Regions from separate parts of the Blautia sp. OM06-15AC genome, predicted to be linked through region 2. Evidence: predicted binding sites of a transcription regulator. Region 2 holds the regulator's gene; each other region holds the start of a gene.
The links. The regulator Rex, encoded in region 2, represses fermentation and respiration genes when NADH is low (regulators of the CRP and FNR family bind a similar motif). The targets are predictions, from matches to a motif close to ATTGTTAANTANTTAACAAT.
Positions count from the first base shown of each region.

Region 1 (5,145 bases), on a different contig from region 2:
TGCAAACCGCCTGCATGAGGTAGAGGGAATCGACGGACAGGAATTTACGTTTCTTGCCGTTGTATTCCAGCCGCGTTTTCTGTCCGGCACATCGCTTGACCGGATCCAGCAGCAGTATATCGAACCAGTGCTGTCCTCCGAGATCCGTTTTCCATCCAAGACAGAGCGGGGGACACGCCTTGCAGAAAAAACGGCACAGGCCATGCAGGAGATCCGAAATCTGCAGGAAAGAAAAGAACCGGGCTGGGAGCTGCTGTTAAAAGCGGAACTTCTGAAAATCTGGCAGGGATATTACAGTGCGGCAGAAAAGAACGGCGGAAAAACGGATGCCTCGACGAATTACCGTGTCAGCAGAATGAAAGAGATCCTCACATACATGAATGCTCATTTCTGTGAGGATCTCGAAATCGCGGAACTGGCGAGCCAGTTTCATATGAGTGAGAGCGCTTTCTGCCGCTTCTTTAAGTCGATTATGCATATTTCCGCCGTGACGTATGTCAATAACCTGCGGATTGCCGAGAGCTGCCGGCTGCTGCTTTCCACCGAGGAGGCGATCAGCAAGATTGCGAGCGACTGCGGATTCCGAAATATCAGCTATTTTAACCGAGTCTTCCAGGAACGCATGCACCAGACGCCGGGGCAGTTCCGCAGTTTATCCGCAGAAAACCGTACTGCGATATAAGATTCGGAACTTATGCAGGCTTCTGCGATCGGAATGCACGCCGCAGGAAGAAAAGTCCGGTCATATCAGCCAGTGCCCAGCCGATCGGAATGGCGATCCAGATTCCGGCAACGCCAAGCGCCGTGGCGGAGAAAAGGTATGCCAGCGCCACACGCATGCCAAGCGAAATGACGGTCAGAACAACCGACATCTCGGCGCGTTTGACAGCGCGGTAATACCCGTACAGCAGAAACAGCCATCCGATGCCGAGATAGAACGAGCCTTCCAGCCGCAGGTACTGTACGCCGATCGCGACGACCTCCATTTCTGATGCTTTCACGAAAATCTGCATCAGCGGATGCGCGAACAGATTGACAAGCAGAGAAATGACGATGGAAAAAGCAGCGCTCAGTGCAAAAGCATCTTTCGTGCCGCGCCGGATCCGCTCGTGATTTCCGGCCCCGTAATTCTGTGCGGTGAAAGTGGAGTAGGCATTTCCGAAATCCTGCACCGGCAGATAGGCAAAGGTATCAATTTTCACCGCGGCCGCAAATGCCGCCATGACCGCCGGACCGAAGCTGTTGACGAGCCCCTGTACCATCAGAATGCCGAAATTCATGACCGACTGCTGAATGCAGGTCATCGAAGAAAGATTCAGAATCTCTTTTAAAATGGAATGGCTGAAACGCCATTCTTTTTTTGACGGCAGCCACATGCGGCAGCGGAGCAGCACATAGAGCAGAATACCGACGGCGGACACATACTGCGCAAGAACCGTAGCGAGCGCCGCGCCTGCGATGCCGAACGGCAGTACAGCGACAAAGAGCAGATCCAGTGCAATGTTCAGCACAGCAGAGACAGCGAGAAAAATCAGCGGCACAGAAGAGTTTCCGAGCGCGCGCAGCATACAGGAAAAGAAATTGTATACGGATGTTGCAATAAGGCCGGCAAAGATAATCAGAAGATACGTCCGCATGCCGGGACGGACTTCATCCGGGACGCGAAGAAACGTAAGGATCGGCTCGATGCCTGCATAAACAGCGAGATTCAGCACGAGCGTAACGGCAAGGATCAGCAGAAACGCGTGGAGAATTGAAAGTTTTAAAGAAGAAAGATCTTTTCGTCCCTGATAAATCGAAAAGAGCGCACCGGCGCCCATCGACAGGCCGAGAAAAATGGAAGTCAGAAACGTCATCAGCGTATAGGAGGAGCCGACGGCGGCGAGCGCATTGCTTCCGAGAACGCGTCCGACGATCAGGGTGTCGGCAATGTTGTAAAACTGCTGCAACAGATTTCCTGCGATCATCGGCAGGGCAAACAGGATAAGAGAGCGGGAGATTTTCCCGCGGGTCAGATCGTAATACATAAAGAAACTTCTTTCCGAACATAATTGTTAATATTATAACATAAAAAATCAAAAAATGTCAATTTGCAGGATGAAGTGTACAAAAGTGCAATTGTCAGAAAATTTCGAAAAATCGAAGTTTATAAAATTTTTACAGATTTTGGGACATGTTCTGTAAAAAAACGGAAGATTTTCAGTTGATTTTTTTGGCCTTTTATGTATAATTAGAGTAGAAGAGGCCGGCTGGTCCGGTTTCTTCTAAAGGATACCTTCAAATTTTTGCATTCTGCAGAATGAAGTAGTATTACTATCAAAGGAAAGAGGTTAATTACAAGATGGCACAGATCGATTTAACAAAGTATGGCATCACCGGTACCACAGAAATTGTGTACAACCCTTCTTATGAGCAGTTATTTGAGGAAGAGACAAAACCAGAGCTGGAAGGCTATGAAAAAGGCCGGGAGACAGAGCTTGGTGCAGTTAACGTTATGACCGGTATCTATACAGGCCGTTCACCGAAAGACAAATACATCGTTGTGGACGAGAATTCGAAAGATACTGTATGGTGGACTTCCGATGAGTACAAAAACGATAACCATCCGGCAACCCAGGAAGCATGGGCAGCAGTAAAAGAGATCGCAAAAAAAGAGCTCTCCAACAAAAGACTGTTCGTTGTAGATGCATTCTGCGGTGCAAATAAAGATACCCGTATGGCTATCCGCTTCATCGTTGAGGTAGCTTGGCAGGCACATTTCGTAACTAACATGTTCATCAAACCTACAGCAGAAGAGCTTGAGAACTTCGAGCCGGATTTCGTTGTATACAACGCATCCAAAGCAAAAGTTGAGAATTACAAAGAGCTGGGTCTGAACTCTGAGACAGCAGTAGTATTCAACATCACAAGCCGTGAGCAGGTTATCATCAACACATGGTACGGCGGAGAGATGAAGAAAGGTATGTTCTCCATGATGAACTACTATCTGCCGCTGAAGGGTATCGCTTCCATGCACTGCTCTGCAAACACAGACCTGAACGGTGAGAACACCGCAATTTTCTTTGGACTTTCCGGAACAGGAAAAACAACACTTTCCACAGACCCGAAACGTCTCCTGATCGGTGATGACGAGCACGGCTGGGACGACAACGGAGTATTCAACTTCGAGGGCGGCTGCTATGCAAAAGTTATCAACCTGGACAAAGAGTCTGAGCCGGATATCTACAATGCAATCAGACGTGACGCTCTGCTTGAGAACGTTACTGTTGATGCAGAAGGCAAAATTGACTTCAATGATAAGAGCGTAACCGAGAATACTCGTGTATCTTATCCGATCAACCACATTGAGAACATCGTTCGCCCGATTTCTTCTGCACCGGCAGCTAAGAATGTTATTTTCCTGTCCGCAGATGCATTCGGCGTACTTCCGCCAGTATCTATTCTGACACCAGAGCAGACTCAGTACTACTTCCTGTCCGGATTTACTGCAAAACTTGCAGGAACCGAGCGCGGAATTACCGAGCCGACTCCTACCTTCTCTGCATGCTTCGGCCAGGCATTCCTGGAGCTGCACCCAACCAAATATGCAGAAGAGCTTGTTAAGAAAATGGAGAAGAGCGGAGCAAAAGCATACCTGGTTAACACAGGCTGGAACGGAACCGGAAAACGTATCTCCATCCGTGATACCCGTGGAATCATCGATGCAATCTTAAGCGGTGCTATCAACGAAGCTCCGACGAAGACTATTCCGTACTTCAACTTCGAAGTTCCGACTGAACTTCCGGGCGTTGATCCGGCTATCCTGGATCCTCGCGATACCTATGCTGATGCTTCCGAGTGGGAGACAAAAGCACTGGATCTGGCTGAAAGATTCATCAAGAACTTTGCAAAATATGAAGGAAACGCTGCTGGTAAAGCACTTGTTTCCGCCGGCCCGCAGAAATAAATTTTCTGAATTGATCGAAAGGAAGCCCCTGACATGAAAGTGTCAGGGGCTTTCTTTTATGAAAATATCTGGAGAAATAAAATAGTTCCCTGCCCGAAAGTACAGACTGATGGGACAGGAAACTATTTTACAGCACACTCTAAAATAATACAAAAAATTTCAGCACCACAGAGCGTGAATTGTTGCGTCACTGGTTTTCGCCGTACCCTGATACGCCTTCAAAATAGAAAATAAGGCAGATCAGCAGGACAAGAGCAGTTCACGTACCATTTCTGCATTAAAGGTAACAGAGGAAACATGGTTGACTTCTATCTGATATAACGCATTTGCTGCGATATGCTCAGCAGCCTGCTCAAGATCACGAATACCGCTTGTGTTTTCGTGGCAGGAGATTACGGCATCGAGTCCTTCCGGTGTCAGAATGCATTCCTTTTCTTTCATACCGATACGTTTTAACACCTTTGGAAGTGCATAGCGGGAGAAAATGATTTTCTTTTCTTCCGGTGTGTAATCCGGAATTTCAATCACAGCGAAGCGGGACATCAGCGGAGCACTGATCTGGTCCTTGTCGTTTGCGGTTGCAATCGGGTATACACCGACGGTCGGGATCATACATTCGATATAGTTATCGGTAAAACCAAGATTATCAAGAAGGGTCAGCAGAACATCTGCCGGGTTTCCATTACCCTTGCCGGAGGCAGCCTTGTCGAGTTCGTTGATGATAAAGACGAGGTTGGATTCGCCGGCCATGGAAAAAGCATCCATGATGATTCCCGGTTTTGCGTTTGCGTAAATGCGGGAGCTTCCGGTCAGCTGTTCCGGGTCATTGATTGAACTCATATCGAGTGTTGTCCACGGCAGTTTTAAGATACGCGCAACGGCATAAGCAATCTGCGATTTTCCGGTTCCGGCAGGACCGATCAGTAACAGACCATAGGCCGGCAGCGTATGAGTCCGGTTAATCTGAATGATGGTTTCGATAATTCTCTGCTTCACGCGTTCCATGCCATACAGTTCTTCATCGAGGATCCGGCGTGCTTCCACTGGATCAATGGCTTCAAAATAGTTGCTTTTCCATTGAATATTCATCATCATGGAGAGGGCGCGCTGTGCGTGACGACGTTCTTCGGGAGAGACTTCGTGGGAACGGGCAACAGCGAGGTTTCGACGAGCCCAAAGGCGGATATTGTCCGGCAGCG
Region 1 is NZ_QULD01000011.1:92,038-97,182, reverse strand. It holds gene DXB83_RS13460 (AraC family transcriptional regulator) at 1-682, shown strand, start outside; gene DXB83_RS13455 (MATE family efflux transporter) at 693-2,027, opposite strand; gene pckA (phosphoenolpyruvate carboxykinase (ATP)) at 2,342-3,946, shown strand; gene DXB83_RS13445 (AAA family ATPase) at 4,187-5,145, opposite strand, start outside.
Region 1: the regulator Rex is predicted to act here: its motif matches at 2,051-2,070, upstream of pckA (phosphoenolpyruvate carboxykinase (ATP)).

Region 2 (5,145 bases):
CGGAATATTACGATCTGGGACTGGAACACAGAAACGAGACGAACGATCAGGTAACCGTAGATTCCGCAAACGCTACCAAGAAATACGGTGTAGCAGTCAAATGTGCCACCATTACGCCGAATGCAGCGCGTATGACCGAGTACAATCTGAAAGAAATGTGGAAGAGCCCGAACGGAACGATCCGTGCCATGCTCGACGGAACCGTTTTCCGTACCCCGATTGTCGTAAAAGGCATCGAGCCGTGCGTGCGCAACTGGAAAAAACCGATCACGATTGCCCGTCATGCATACGGAGATGTCTATAAAAATGCAGAAATGCGCATTCCGGGACCGGGAAAAGCAGAGCTGGTTTATACGGCTGAGGACGGCACCGAGACAAGAGAGCTGATCCACAACTTCACCGGCGCCGGTGTCATTCAGGGCATGCACAATCTGGATAACTCCATAGAAAGCTTTGCGAGAAGCTGTTTCGAGTACGCACTGTCCACGAAACAGGATCTGTGGTTTGCAAGCAAGGATACGATTTCCAAGAAGTATGATCACCGCTTCAAGGATATCTTCCAGGAGATCTTCGATGCAGAGTACAAAGAGAAATTTGCAGAAGCAGGCATTACCTACTTCTACACTCTGATCGACGACGCCGTTGCCCGCATCATGAAAGCAGAGGGCGGCTTTATCTGGGCCTGCAAGAACTACGACGGCGATGTCATGAGCGACATGGTATCCTCCGCCTTCGGTTCCCTTGCGATGATGACTTCTGTTCTCGTATCCCCGCACGGATATTACGAGTACGAGGCTGCGCACGGAACCGTACAGCGCCACTATTACCGTCACTTAAAAGGTGAGGAGACATCCACCAACTCCGTGGCCACCATTTTTGCATGGACCGGCGCACTCAGAAAACGCGGGGAAATGGATGGAAACGCAGAACTTTCCGCATTTGCAGACCGTCTGGAAAAAGCAACGATCGCAACGATCGAGAGTGGAAAAATGACAAAAGACCTTGCGCTGATCACCACCATGGAAAATCCGACCGTATTAAACAGCCGTGATTTCATCCTGGCCATCCGCGAGGAGCTGGAGAAATAATTAAACGAAGCAAAAAAGAAAGCCGATCCGGCATTCCCGCAAAAAGGGATGCGCCGGACCGGCTTTTTCTGTTTTGAATTTTTCCGGGGAAAACCAGGTCTATTCGGCAAGCTCTTCCCATTTTTCATACAGCTCTTCGAGTTCCGCGGCAATCTCTGCTTTCTCTTTGCTTAATTTCACACACTCTGCCACATTCGTTGCGACTTCCGGTTTCGACATTTCCTCATCAATTTCCGAATCGCGTGTCTCAAGCTCTTCAATTCGTTTCTCCGTCTTTTTCAGCTCGTTTTCTTTCTTGCGGAGACGTGCCTGTTCTTCTTTCTGCGCTTTCCAGTCCAGCTTTGTGGAGGAGGCTTCGGAAGGAGCCGCTGTTTCTTCCGGAGCGGCGGCATCGGCAGCAGGAGCATAGATGCGGGTCAGCTCTTCTTTTTTCTCCAGATAGTAATCGTAATTTCCGATATAGTTGACGAGTGTCTGTCCCGTCAGCTCCAGAATCCGGGTTGCGGTCTGGTTAATAAAATAACGATCGTGGGAGACATATAGCACCGTTCCGGTGTAGTCCTTCAGTGCATTTTCCAGAATCTCTTTAGAGACGATATCGAGGTGGTTGGTCGGCTCGTCGAGGATCAGGAAGTTGGCGTTCGAGAGCATCAGCTTGGCAAGGGAAATTCGTCCGCGCTCACCGCCGCTCAAGGTATGAATCGGTTGGAAGACATCGTCGTTTGTAAACAGGAAGGCGGCCAGCACATTTCGGATTTCGGTGTTTGTCAGATATGGATACGCGTCGGAAATCTCCTGGAAAATGGTCTTTTCCATGTGGAGCACCTGATGCTCCTGATCGTAGTAACCGATCTGTACACGGCTTCCAAGTGTAAAAGAGCCGGCATCCGGGCGGATGACTTCGTTTAAGATCTTTAAGATCGTCGTTTTTCCCGTTCCGTTGTTTCCGATGATTGCCACGCGCTCGCCGCGCTTGATTTCGAAATTCAGATCCTGGAAAAGCGTCTGTCCCGGGAAGGCTTTGGAGAGGTGCTCGACGGTCAGCACATCGTTTCCGCTTGTGATGCGCGGTTCCAGACGGATCCGCATATCGGAGCGTACTTCGGTCGGCTTTTCCAGCACATCCATTTTGTCCAGCATTTTTTCACGGCTCTCGGCGCGTTTGATGGATTTCTCGCGGTTGAAAGATTTCAGCTTTGCAATGACTTCTTCCTGATGGTGGATTTCCTGCTGCTGGTTGACCCAGGCATGGTAAGCGGCTTCACGGAGCATTGCTTTTTTCTGACTGTAGGCGGTATAGTTTCCCTCAAAAGTTGTTACTTTTTTATTGTCCACTTCAACGACTTTTGTGACAACGCGGTCGAGAAAGTAACGGTCATGGGAGACGATCAGGACGGCTCCGCTGTAATTTAAAAGATACGTTTCGAGCCAGGAGATCGAGTCCATATCGAGGTGGTTGGTCGGCTCGTCGAGCAGAATGATGTCCGGTTTGGTAAGCAGCAGTTTACCAAGTGCCACGCGGGTCTTCTGACCGCCGGAGAGGGAGTCCACCTGTTTTTCAAAATCGCTCTCGGAAAAGCCAAGACCTTTTAAAACACCGACGACTTCACTGCGGTACGCGTATCCGTTTTCCAGTTCAAAGGTATGGGAGAGGCGGGTGTAGGTGGAAAGAAGTTCATCCAGCTCTGCACCGGATTTTGTATTCATATCACTTTCCATCTGACGGAGGCGTTCCTCCATATCGATCAGATTCTGTTTCGCGGTCAGCACTTCCTGGTAAATGGAAAGGTGTCCGGTCAGATCCTGATGCTGGGCGAGATAGCCCATCGTCTTTCCTTTGGAGAGGATGACCTCTCCCTCATCGGCCCTCATTTCGCCGATGATGATTTTTAACAGCGTCGATTTTCCAGCGCCGTTGATGCCGACCAGTGCGGCTTTTTCGCGTTCTTCTATATGAAAAGATGCATTTTTGATAATTTCCGTTGTCCCGAATGCTTTCGAGATATTCTGACATGCAAGAATCATGTGGTTCCTCCAGATAACATATTTCTGTATTTTGACATAACACACCATCCTTATTATAGAGAGTAATACACAAAATTTCAAGAAATCTTTGACAATTTTCTATCAACCATATATAATATGAATATATGCAGGTGTAAATAAGGAGGAATTTATCTTGGAAGAAAAAGGAATTTCGCGGGCAGTTATCAAAAGACTTCCTAGATATTATCGTTACCTGGGCGAATTGCTGGAGGACGGAGTAGAACGGATCTCTTCCGGTGAGCTGAGCGAGCGGATGAAAGTGACAGCTTCCCAGATTCGCCAGGACTTAAATAATTTCGGCGGCTTTGGCCAGCAGGGGTATGGTTATAACGTGCGGTATCTGTACAGCGAGATTGGAAAAATCTTAGGTCTGGACAGAGTCCACAATATGATTTTTGTCGGAGCCGGAAATCTGGGACAGGCGCTTGCCAATTATGCGGCCTTTGAAAGAAGCGGATTCAAAACGGTCGGTATTTTTGACGTCAACCCGGTATTAAAAGGAATCTCCGTGCGCGGAATTGAAATCCGCATGGCGGACGAGCTTCCGGAATTTATCAAGGAACACCATGTAGAGATTGCGGCTTTGACACTGCCAAAAGCAAAAGCGGTAGAGATGGCAGAGATTCTCGTGGACAACGGTGTAAAAGCAATCTGGAATTTTGCACATACCGATCTAAACTTAAAACTTCCGAAAGATGTGATCGTCGAGAACGTCCATCTTTCCGAAAGTCTGATGCGTCTCTCCTACAATCTGACCAGATATGAGGCGGAGCATCCAAAGAACAATTAAGAAACCAAAACAAAAGCAGGAGAGTCTTCGGGAAACCGGAGACTTTTTCTGTTCACTTTCCGGATAAGGAAGGAAAAGGAGGAAAAGCGATGAAACGGATTCTTACAGCAGCACAGATGAAGCAGGCAGACCGCAATACGATCGAAACCATGGGGGTACCGTCCCTGGTACTGATGGAGCGCGCAGCGCTGTCCTGCGTGGAGGAGCTTCAAAATGGAACATGGGATACAGGAAAAGTCCTTGCTGTGTGCGGTCCCGGAAATAATGGAGGGGACGGTGCGGCAATTGCACGGATTTTAAAGACGAAAGGGGTGGATGCGGAACTGTTCTGTCTTGGAAATCCGGAAAAATACAGTGAAGGCATGAGAGCACAGAAGAAAATTGCGGAAAATTATGGGGTCCGTGAGGTTAAGAATCCGGATTTCCGGGAATATACTGTTATCATAGATGCCATCTTTGGAATTGGCGTATCCCGTCCGCTGGCAGGGGAGTACCGGAGGGCAGTGGAAGCAATCTGCGCAAGCGGTGTTCCTGTTCTTGCCGTGGACATCCCTTCGGGGATCCACACGGATACCGGAGAGGTCCTTGATGCGGCGGTGAAAGCCAGAGCCACGGTGACATTTGCCTGTGCAAAGCCAGGGCTTCTCTTTGATCCCGGAAAACGATATGCCGGAGAGGTCCTGGTCCGTGATATCGGAATCGGCTTTGATGCAGGAGAAGAGGAGACGCCCTGGTACGGTTCAGTGGAAAAAGAAGATCTGGACCGGTTTCTTACCCGCACGCCGATGGGAAATAAGGGAACCTTCGGAAAGGTGCTGGTACTTGCCGGTTCCGGTGCCATGTGCGGAGCCGCTGTTTTGTGTGCCAGGGCAGTCCTTGCATCCGGTGCCGGCATGGTAAAGGTTGTGACAGAGGAAAGAAACCGTACGCCGCTTTTCTGTGCCCTGCCGGAAGCAATGGCGGATTTCTGGAAGGAGGATGAGCCGCTTCCGGAAGAAGCCCTGCTGCAGGATCTCGCCTGGGCGGACGCTGTTGTTGCGGGACCGGGACTTTCCAAAAGCCGGACGGCAAAAGAACTGCTCGTTTTTACGGTGCAGCACACAGAAGTTCCTCTTGTTCTGGATGCAGATGCGCTGAACCTGATTGCAGAAGATGCAGAGATTCTTTCGGGCTGCCGGGCAGAAAAAATTTTAACGCCTCATGTAGGAGAGCTTGCACGGC
Region 2 is NZ_QULD01000001.1:593,623-598,767, forward strand. It holds gene DXB83_RS02885 (NADP-dependent isocitrate dehydrogenase) at 1-1,088, shown strand, start outside; gene DXB83_RS02890 (ABC-F family ATP-binding cassette domain-containing protein) at 1,188-3,113, opposite strand; gene DXB83_RS02895 (redox-sensing transcriptional repressor Rex) at 3,268-3,924, shown strand; gene DXB83_RS02900 (bifunctional ADP-dependent NAD(P)H-hydrate dehydratase/NAD(P)H-hydrate epimerase) at 4,014-5,145, shown strand, end outside.

Region 3 (5,145 bases), 270 kb from region 2:
TTCGGCATCTCGAAGCATCCCATCGGTCCGTTCCATACAACGGTTTTAGCAGTTTTAACAGCATCAGCGAACAGTTTTGCAGTTTCCGGTCCGATATCCAGACCTTCCCAGCCATCCGGAATCTGTCCGGCCGGAACAACCTGTGTATTTGCGTCGTTTGAGAATGCATCTGCAACAACGTTGTCTACCGGAAGAAGCAGTTTCACGCCTTTTGCTGCTGCTTTTTCTTTCATTTTGTTTGCATAATCCAGATAATCCATCTCAAGCAGAGAATCACCAACGGTGCCGCCTGCTGCTTTTGCGAAGGTATAAGCCATACCACCGCCGATGATCAGGACATCAACTTTATCGATCAGGTTGTCGATAACAGAAATCTTGCTGGATACTTTGGATCCACCAAGGATGGCAACAAACGGACGCTCCGGATTGTTGACAGCATTTCCAAGGAATGCGATCTCTTTCTCCATCAGGTAACCAACAACAGCAGTGTCAACATATTTGGTAACACCAACATTGGAGCAATGAGCACGGTGTGCGGTTCCGAATGCATCGTTTACGAATACGTCACACAGGGAAGCCAGTTCTTTGCTGAACTCCTCACCGTTTTTGGTCTCTTCTGCACGGTAACGGGTGTTCTCCAGAAGGATTACATCTCCGTCTTTCATAGCCTCAACAGCTGCTTTTGCGTTCGGTCCTACAACCTCAGGATCTGCTGCAAATTTAACTTCCTGTCCAAGAAGCTCGGAAAGGCGAACTGCAACCGGTGCAAGAGAAAGCTCTGGTTTTGGTTCTCCTTTCGGTTTTCCAAGATGAGAGCAGAGAATTACTTTTCCGCCGTCAGCGATCAGTTTTTTGATCGTCGGAAGAGCAGCTACCAGACGGTTCTCATCTGTGATTTTTCCATCGATCAGCGGAACGTTGAAGTCACATCTTACAAGGACTCTTTTTCCTTTTACGTTGATATCATCTACGGTTTTTTTGTTTAACATGGGCGTTTCCCTCCATATATCCAACTGCATCTGCCGCGCCGTTTCTTTGTTTTTGCGGCATCGCGGTCCTTATTTAAAAATGCAGTTTATAATTTTTGCACACGGAAAAGGGCTGTTTTTGTGCCGTATTTTTCCGCCGCATTCGCAAAAAGGGCCCGGTCCTTAACAGACCGGACCCTTTGGGCTCTGAAATTTTGCCGTTCAGTTTGTTAAATTATGCTAACTCGCTGAAGTATTTGATGGTACGAACCATCTGGCTTGTGTAGGAGTTCTCGTTATCATACCAAGAAACAACCTGTACCTCTGTTGTTCCGTTGTCCAGCGGAAGAACCATAGTCTGAGTTGCATCGAACAGAGAACCATATCTCATACCAACGATGTCGCTGGATACGATTTCATCTGTGTTGTATCCGAAGGACTCGGTTGCAGATGCTTTCATTTTTGCGTTGATCTCGTCAACAGTTACAGTTCCTTCTACAACTGCTGTAAGGATTGTGGTAGAACCGGTTGGGGTTGGAACACGCTGTGCAGAACCGATCAGTTTGCCGTTCAGTTCCGGAATAACAAGGCCGATTGCTTTTGCAGCACCGGTGCTGTTTGGAACGATGTTAACTGCAGCTGCACGGGATCTTCTCAGATCGCCTTTTCTCTGCGGTCCGTCCAGAGTCATCTGATCTCCAGTGTAAGCATGGATAGTAACCATGATACCGGATTTGATCGGAGCCAGTTCGTTCAGAGCTTTTGCCATAGGTGCAAGGCAGTTTGTGGTGCAGGATGCAGCGGAGATGATGTTATCGTCTGCTGTCAGGGTCTCATGGTTTACATTGTAAACGATGGTCGGAAGGTCGTTACCAGCCGGAGCGGAGATAACTACTTTACGAGCGCCTGCATTGATGTGTGCCTGAGCTTTTGCTTTGGAGGTGTAGAATCCGGAGCACTCCAGAACTACGTCTACGCCAAGCTCTCCCCATGGGCAGTTGTTAGCATCCGGGAAAGCATAGATTTTGATGTTTTTGCCATCTACTGTGATGGAATCTTCATCGGATGTTACGGTATCAGCCAGAGCATATTTTCCCTGAGAAGAGTCATATTTTAACAGATGAGCTAACATCTTCGGGGATGTTAAGTCGTTGATTGCTACTACTTCATAACCTTCTGCTCCAAACATCTGTCTGAATGCAAGACGTCCGATACGGCCAAAACCATTGATTGCTACTTTTACTGCCATGATTTTCAATTCCTCCTAAAAAGTGAATTTTAATTTTGAGTCTCTGTACTTTGTTAAAGAAACATCAACCTTATCTGTATAATACCTAATTTCGTCGGAAAATTCAAGTTCTATTTTCAAGAAAATACGAAATTATTTCTAAAATTTGTGAAGAAGCCGGATGCCAATCCGTATTTCTGCAAAATTTCGAAAGATCCGTCTATTACAGAAAGAGCCGGAATCCAGCCTTTCCGGGGCTTTTTCCGGCTTTTCCTGCGTGTTTTCTATTGGATCGGCAGATATTCCGGCTTTTTCTCTTTAAACCGCACGTAGTACCGGAATCCGGCTTCCTGCGCGATAGCTGCCGCGTCCGCGAAATGAAACGCTATATGTTCCGGTTTGTGGGCATCGGCACCGAAGGTGATCTTTTCGCCGCCCAGTTCCCGGTATCTTCTGATGACATCCGGCGTCGGATTCGGCACGCCAAGGCCTGCCTTGTAGCCGCCGGTGTTGATTTCCAGCGCGATATCGTACTGAATCAGCTCTTTTAAAATGGTATCGATCTCGTCCGTAAATGCGCGGTAGCTGTAATCTTTTCCCTTTTCTCTGCAGTAGCGTACCACATAATCCAGATGACCAAGCGTCTGGAAATTGTGGAAGAACCGGATATTTTCTGCTGTAGCCCGAAAATACGCCCGGTACAGCTCTTCTGCTGTCCAGTCCGGGAAAGCATCCTCATAATAGGGGTCTTTTCCGTCAATGACATGCATGGAGCCGATCACGTAGTCGAACGGCCACGCATTTACATACTCTTCCATCCGTTCTTTTAAGTGGAGCTGCAGTCCCAGTTCCACGCCGAATCGGATATCAATTCTGTCGTGGTATTTTTCCTGCAGTTCCCGGATTTTTGCCGCATATGCCGGTGTATCGAGCTGGAACTCGCCGGTACTGTAATCCATATCGTAGTGATCCGTCAGGCAGATTGCCGGAAGTCCCAGCTCGACTGCCCGTTTTACCATCTCTTCTGTTGGTGCTTCGCTGTCACTTGAAAAGAAACTGTGCATATGACAGTCCGCTATTTTCATCTTTCGGCCTCCGTAATCGTTCCGCCTCCGCCGACACAGCCGTCCACGTAGAAGACAACAGCCTGTCCCGGTGTCGGAGCACGCACGCCGTCCGGGAAGGTACAGGTAATCTCATCTTCCCCGGTCCGTTTGATCACGCACGGGGAGCCTTTGTGCCCGTACCGGATTTTTGCGGTGCAGGAGAGCTCTTCTCCAAGTTCCAGCGGCGGAATTGCCATATAGTTTACTTTGTTTGCTTTTACTACTTTTGCGAAAACCTCTTCATTTTCGCCGACCACAACCTCGTTCGTCTCCGGACGGATTTCCAGTACGAACACGCGGTGTCCCATCGGAAGGCCGAGTCCGCGGCGCTGTCCTACGGTGTAATGGGTAATCCCCTCATGGGTACCGAGGATTTCACCCTTTGTATTCACGAAATTGCCTTTCGGTGCCACGATTCCTGTCTCGTTCTGGATAAAGGAAGCGTAATCCTGATCCGGCACGAAGCAGATTTCCTGGGAATCCTTCTTTTTTGCTACCGGAAGACCGATTTTTGCTGCAATCTCACGAATCTGATCTTTTGTGTAGTCTCCGACCGGCATCAGCGTATGCGAAAGCTGCTCCTGGGTCAGATTATACAGTGCATACGTCTGGTCTTTTGCCGCTGTTACCGAATTTGCAATCGCATACCGTCCATTGGCAAGCTGTTCGATTCTTGCATAATGTCCGGTCGCAATGTAGTCCGCTCCAATGGAAAGACTGCGCTGAAGCAACGCTTCCCATTTCACATAGCGGTTGCAGGCGATACACGGGTTCGGTGTTCTGCCGCAGAGATATTCGTTCGTGAAATAGTCCATGACGTTCTCACGGAACTCTTTTTTGAAGTTCATGACATAATACGGAATGTCCAGCACCTGTGCCACGCGCCTTGCATCATCAACAGCAGAGAGGCCGCAACAGCCCCCGTTTTCCTCCTGGACTGTCTCGGCCTCATCCTGCCAGATCTGCATGGTCACCCCGATGACATCGTATCCTGCTTTTTTCAGGAGATACGCTGCCACCGAGGAATCTACGCCGCCGGACATTCCAACGACTACTTTCTTTTTTCCCATACTTAGTATTCTTCCTCTTCCTCGCCCTCGCTGATATCAGACTTCGGTTTTGCAAGACCTTCGATCTTGATGTGGTGTTTCTCTGCGTAATCCCAGAGTGCAGCGTGAATTGCTTCTTCTGCAAGCAGAGAACAGTGAACTTTGACCGGCGGAAGTCCGTCGAGTGCTTCCATAACAGCTTTGTTGGTTACTTCCAGAGCTTCCTGGATGGTTTTTCCTTTTACCAGCTCGGTTGCCATACTGCTGGTTGCAACTGCGGCGCCGCAGCCGAAGGTTTTGAATTTGCAGTCCTGAATGATGCCGTTATCGTCGATGTCAAGATACATTCTCATGATATCGCCGCATTTTGCATTTCCAACGGTACCTACACCGCTTGCGTTCTCAATTTCTCCTACATTTCTCGGATGCTGGAAATGATCCATTACTTTTTCACTGTACATTGTTATTCTTCCTCCTGAACTATTTCAAAGCAGTCCTCCTCCGGCACAGCTTTTACCTGAATTTTTCTGTACCGGCTTTCTGGATGGACTGTCTTATTTTTTTAAACTTAATTACCCTGCTGTTTTTTGATGTAATCCTCATACAGCGGGGACATGCTGCGCAGACGGTCTACGATCGCTTTAATCTGCTCTACAACAAAATCAACGTCCTCTTTTGTGATCTCCTCACTTAAAGTCAGACGTAAGGAACCGTGTGCTTTCTCGTGCGGCAGTCCGATGGCCAGCAGTACATGGGACGGATCCAGGGATCCGGAAGTACATGCAGAACCGCTG
Region 3 is NZ_QULD01000001.1:323,273-328,417, reverse strand. It holds gene DXB83_RS01695 (phosphoglycerate kinase) at 1-989, opposite strand, end outside; gene gap (type I glyceraldehyde-3-phosphate dehydrogenase) at 1,204-2,217, opposite strand; gene DXB83_RS01685 (histidinol-phosphatase HisJ family protein) at 2,481-3,281, opposite strand; gene mnmA (tRNA 2-thiouridine(34) synthase MnmA) at 3,278-4,372, opposite strand; gene nifU (Fe-S cluster assembly scaffold protein NifU) at 4,375-4,812, opposite strand; gene nifS (cysteine desulfurase NifS) at 4,920-5,145, opposite strand, start outside.
Region 3: the regulator Rex is predicted to act here: its motif matches at 2,267-2,286, upstream of gap (type I glyceraldehyde-3-phosphate dehydrogenase).

Region 4 (5,145 bases), on a different contig from region 2:
AAACTCTTCTACCGCACGGCGATAGAACTCATCGAAGTTTTTACCCGGGGTACGAACATCAATGTAGAAGACATGTACATTGACATCCGGATAATGGTCACGCACCAGCATAGCCTGTTTTGCGGTGTACATACAGCAGATCTTGGAGCAGTAGCTCTTTCCTCTGCAAGTCACGTCACGAGAACCGACACACTGGATAAATACGATATCCTTCGGATGCTCGCCGTTGGAAAGACGTACTACTTTACCGCCTGTCGGGCCGGCAGCATTCATCAGACGCTCCATCTCAAGGGAGGTAATTACGTCTTTGCTCTGGTTGTAATAATATTCGTCAAACTTGTCCAGACTGATGGTATCGAAACCAGTTGCCACAACGATTGCGCCGTACTCTCTGGTGATTACTTCATCTTTCTGGTCGTAGTTTACTGCACCTGCTGCACAGACTTTGGAGCAGATACCGCATTTTCCGGTTTTGAAGTGGATACAGTTTGCAGTATCAATAACCGGTACGTTCGGAACTGCCTGTGCGAACGGTGTGTAGATTGCAGTACGGTTGGACAGGCCTCTGTTGAACTCGCTCAGGTTCTTCTTGGAAGGACATTTCTCCTGACAGAGTCCGCATCCGGTACATTTGTCCATATCTACGTATCTTGCTTTCTTACGGATGTCTACTTTGAAATCACCGACGAATCCGCCAACGCTCTCTACCTCACTGTAGGTATAGATGTTGATCTTCTCATGCGCGTTTACCTCTCCCATACGAGGAGTCAGGATACAGGAAGAACAGTCGAGGGTCGGGAATGTCTTGTCAAGCTGTGACATTCTTCCGCCGATACTCGGGGTCTTCTCTACGATATCTACTTCATAGCCTGCATCTGCGATATCCAGTGCAGTCTGAATACCTGCGATACCGCCTCCGATCACCAGCGCACGTTTTACAACGCGGCTCTCGCCCGGGGTAAGCGGGGTATCCAGCATAACTTTAGCAACGGCTGCACGGGCCAGAATTACGGCCTTCTCGGTAGCCTCTTCCATGTCTTTATGAATCCAGGAACACTGCTCACGAATGTTTGCAATCTCCAGCTGATACGGGTTCAGGCCCGCTTTTTCTGCTGCTTTGCGGAACGTTCCTTCATGCATACGCGGAGAGCAGGAACAGATGACAACGCCGGTCAGATGCTCGTTCTGAATGGCATCGATCACTTTCTGCTGACCCGTTTCGGAACACATATACTGATAATCCTCTGCATGAACAACACCCGGCTCTTTGCTGATGACGTCAACAACTTTTTTGACATCAACCGTAGCCGCAATATTTGTACCGCAGTGGCAGACAAATACTCCTATTCTTTGCACTTTTCTCTCACCTTTCTGTGGATGGGTTGTTTTTTACTTTCTATATTTACGGAATGCACTCATCAGAAGCTGCTGCGGAGTCTCATCATCCAGAAGAGCCGGAATTTCATCCGGAGAAAGATAATTCTCTCCTCTCTGACGGATCACGGAAAGACGAACTGCCTCGATCAGTTTGGCAGGTTTTACGTCTCTTGGACAGCGCTCTACACATGCGAAGCAGGAGAGGCATTTCCAGATGGACTTGGAGTTCATCAGTGCTTCCACATCGCCGTTCTGTACGTAAGATACAAACTGATGCGGACGGATGTCCATTTCGTTATAAGCAGGACAGGATGCGGAACATTTACCGCATTTCATACATTTTCTGGTATCCACACCGGCGATGGCACGGATTTCATCGGATGTTGCAATTTTCATGCCTGCACCTCCTCTTTGATGCCGAGTGCTTCTGCAAGAAGCTCGGTAAAGTAGGTAACCGGAAGACCTTCTTTTGTTCCGTTATTGCGCAGGTTGTACATGCAAAGCGGACATGCAGTGATCAGTTCTTCTGCTCCTTTGTAGGATGCGGATGCCATGATCTGGTCTACCATGTTGGATGCCATTTTCTTTTCTTTGAGGGATATGTAGCCGCCGCAGCACTCATTTCTCATCGGATATACGACCGGTGTTGCGCCAAGGGCCTTGATAAAGTCTTCAATGATTGTCGGATTTTCCGGATCGTCAAACTGCATTGTGGTGCTCGGACGAAGCAGCATACAGCCGTAATATGCGCCGATTTTTCTTCCTTTTAATGGGTTTACCACTTTCTCTTTGATCTTGTCAAATCCAACGACGTCACGCAGCACTTCCAGATAATGAAGTACTTTCGTTTCGCCAAGATATGGCTCGGAAAGAGCCATGTAGTTGTTTACTTTTGTCTGAATGTCTTCTACATTCGCCATGTCATCGTTTACGCGTTTGATCACGTGATGACAGGCGGAACAGACTGTGATCAGATCCTGTCCTTTTTCTTTGGCGTCTGCTAAGGCGCGAACCGAAGAAAGTTTGGTAGCGATTTCATCGGATGCCTGTGGATACACAGCTCCGCAGCACTGCCAGTTTTCAATTTCTTCCAGTTCAAATCCCAGAACTTTTGCGCATTCTCTGGCATAGTGATCCAGATCTTTTGCTTTGTTCTTCAGCGTACAGCCCGGAAAATAACTGTAGGTCATGGAATTGCTCCTTTCTTGTTACTCCTATTGGTTTCCATTTTGCCTGCGGTATCTTCTGTCCGGCACCGGAAAAGTTTCCGGTACTCTTTTTATGTACACCCGGCGGAAAATTTCTTCAGGCGCACGTTAAGGCAGTGGGAGATACCGCTCTTTCGCACTTTCTGCCACTGCCATAAATTTTATGTTTTGAGCTTATTGCCCGCTCTTAGTGCTCGATCTGTGCGATAACTGCTTTTAATGCGTCGGCACTTGCTTTGAGTTTTTCTACTTCCTCTTTTGTCATACGCATCGGAATCTTGCCCTGTACGCCTTTCGGTCCAACGAGGGTCAGTGTGCTTAAGCATACATCCTCGATGCCGTACTCACCGTGCATCATGGAAGATACGGTTGCTACAGAATCGGAAGAAGAAAGAATGGTTGCTACCAGTTTGCATACTGCAACAGATACTGCATAGAAAGTAGCTCCTTTGTTTGCAATAACCTGTCCGCCGGAAGTTCTTACGTACTCCAGCATAGCATCTTTGTCGATCTTGGTTACGTTCCTGCCCATTTTTTCTACGGTCTCGTAGTACTCGTCCAGACTGACACCGGAAACGTAAGCGCCGCTCCACGGAATGAAGGAAGTATCGCCGTGCTCACCGAATACGTAAGCGTGGATGTTTTTCTGGGCAATGTTGAGGTGTTCAGACAGTCCGCAGCGAAGTCTCGCGGAATCCAGCATGGTACCAGAACCAAGGATCTGGTTTTCCGGAAGTCCGGAGATCTTTGTAAACACGTAGGTCATGATATCAACCGGGTTGCTTACAATGATGTAGATGGCATTCGGAGCCGCTTTTACGATTTCCGGTGTGATGGATTTTAAGATGTTTACGTTGGTCTGGGTCAGCTCAATACGGGTCTGGCCAGGCTTTCTTGCAATACCGGAAGTAATAATTACGATATCAGAGTCCTTGGCATCCTCATACTCACCTGCGATGATGGAGACCGGATCGCGGAAGCAGGTACCCTGCGCGATATCCATAACCTCTCCCTCTACTTTTTTCTTGTTAATATCGATGAGAACAATCTCAGACGCGATGTCTTCGTTCGACAGTGTATAGGCGATCGTAGATCCAACGCTTCCAGCTCCAATGATGGTAATCTTGCTGCTCATAAATACTCCTTTCTAAAATACCCCTAGTTGGTTTTTGTGATTGATAAATTTTTCACTTTCCTTATCATAGCACTATGACAAGAATTTAACAAGTGTTTTTTTCGAGCATTTTCGTGAAATCTTTTTTCTCACTGAGCCCGTACGCTTCCAGAAGGGGTGTTCTGGATATATTTCAATACAATTATACCATTTTTTGTTCTTTTTCACAAGAATTCTTTCCAAAAACTTACAGCTTTGTCCTTCATCCCGCAGAATTCGTCTTTTTCCGCATGGTTCCCGGGTTTTTGCTTTCTGTGTTTAGTTTCACACGTCTAACTTTCGTTCGTTATATTTTTAACAACTTTTCGTCATACGGGCTAGTTTCTGTCCTTCTTTTCTACATTTTGTAGGATGTATCCGCCAAATTTCCTGTCTGATTTTCATTTCTGCTGCCGCCAGACGCAAAAAAGACACGGATTTTTCTGTTCCGTGTCTTTTTTGCTCTGTTTTTTTCTGTTTTTGCTTCTATTCTTCTGTTTCACGAGCCGTTGCCGCTTCGGCAAATGCATTTCCATATTCGGCAAGCGCCTCTTTTGCATAGACGGCATCTGACCGGTACGGCACATTTCCGTTTCCGACGTGCATCGTCACGTCCGCGCCTTTTCCAAGGATCAGAACAACCTCTCCCGGTACGGCGCCAAGAATCGCCTCCCGGATTGCTTCTCCGCGGTCCATGCGGATCTGGAAGGATGCACCTTCCTTTGCTATGTACCCGCCGATCTCCTCACAGATCGCCTGCGGATCTTCGTTTCCCGGATCATCCGGTACGAGGAAAATCCGGTCCGCCCGTTTTCCGGAAATCTCACCCATATCTTTTCTGCGGTTGAATGCTTTTCCGCCCGGGGTTCCGAACACAACGCTTACGCGGCTTCCCGGGTATTCGAGTGCTACGGTATCAAACATTTTTTCAAAACTCAGGCCATTGTGCGCGAAATCCACGATCGCCGTGACCTCGCCCGCGCTGCTCTCATACGTCTCCATCCTTCCCGGAACGGTGACGTCAAGGAGGCTTTCCTTGATCAGCGAAACCGGGATTCCCATCGACCAGGCAGCCGCAATGGCAGCTACGGCATTCTCCACATTGAAGGCTCCGTGCACCGGCAGGGTAAAATCTTCCGAGAAATCCGGTCCTGCCACATGGAAATAGAATTTTCCTCTGCCCGGCTTGATATCACTCACGCGGATTACAGCATTTTCTTTCGATCCAAACGTAACGACGCGCTCACATTTTGCCGCAGCTTTCAGGATTTCCCCGATATGGTCGCTGTCCAGGTTCACGCAGGCGCAGGTGCAGCGGTCGAAGATCTTTAATTTCGACTGGAAATAATCATCAAAATCCTTGTGCTCCGTCGGGCTGATGTGGTCCTTGGAGATGTTCAGGAAAAT
Region 4 is NZ_QULD01000003.1:122,743-127,887, forward strand. It holds gene DXB83_RS05920 (CoB--CoM heterodisulfide reductase iron-sulfur subunit A family protein) at 1-1,356, opposite strand, end outside; gene DXB83_RS05925 (4Fe-4S dicluster domain-containing protein) at 1,390-1,773, opposite strand; gene DXB83_RS05930 (CoB--CoM heterodisulfide reductase iron-sulfur subunit B family protein) at 1,770-2,567, opposite strand; gene DXB83_RS05935 (L-lactate dehydrogenase) at 2,773-3,720, opposite strand; gene DXB83_RS05940 (Mur ligase family protein) at 4,225-5,145, opposite strand, start outside.
Region 4: the regulator Rex is predicted to act here: its motif matches at 3,794-3,813, upstream of DXB83_RS05935 (L-lactate dehydrogenase).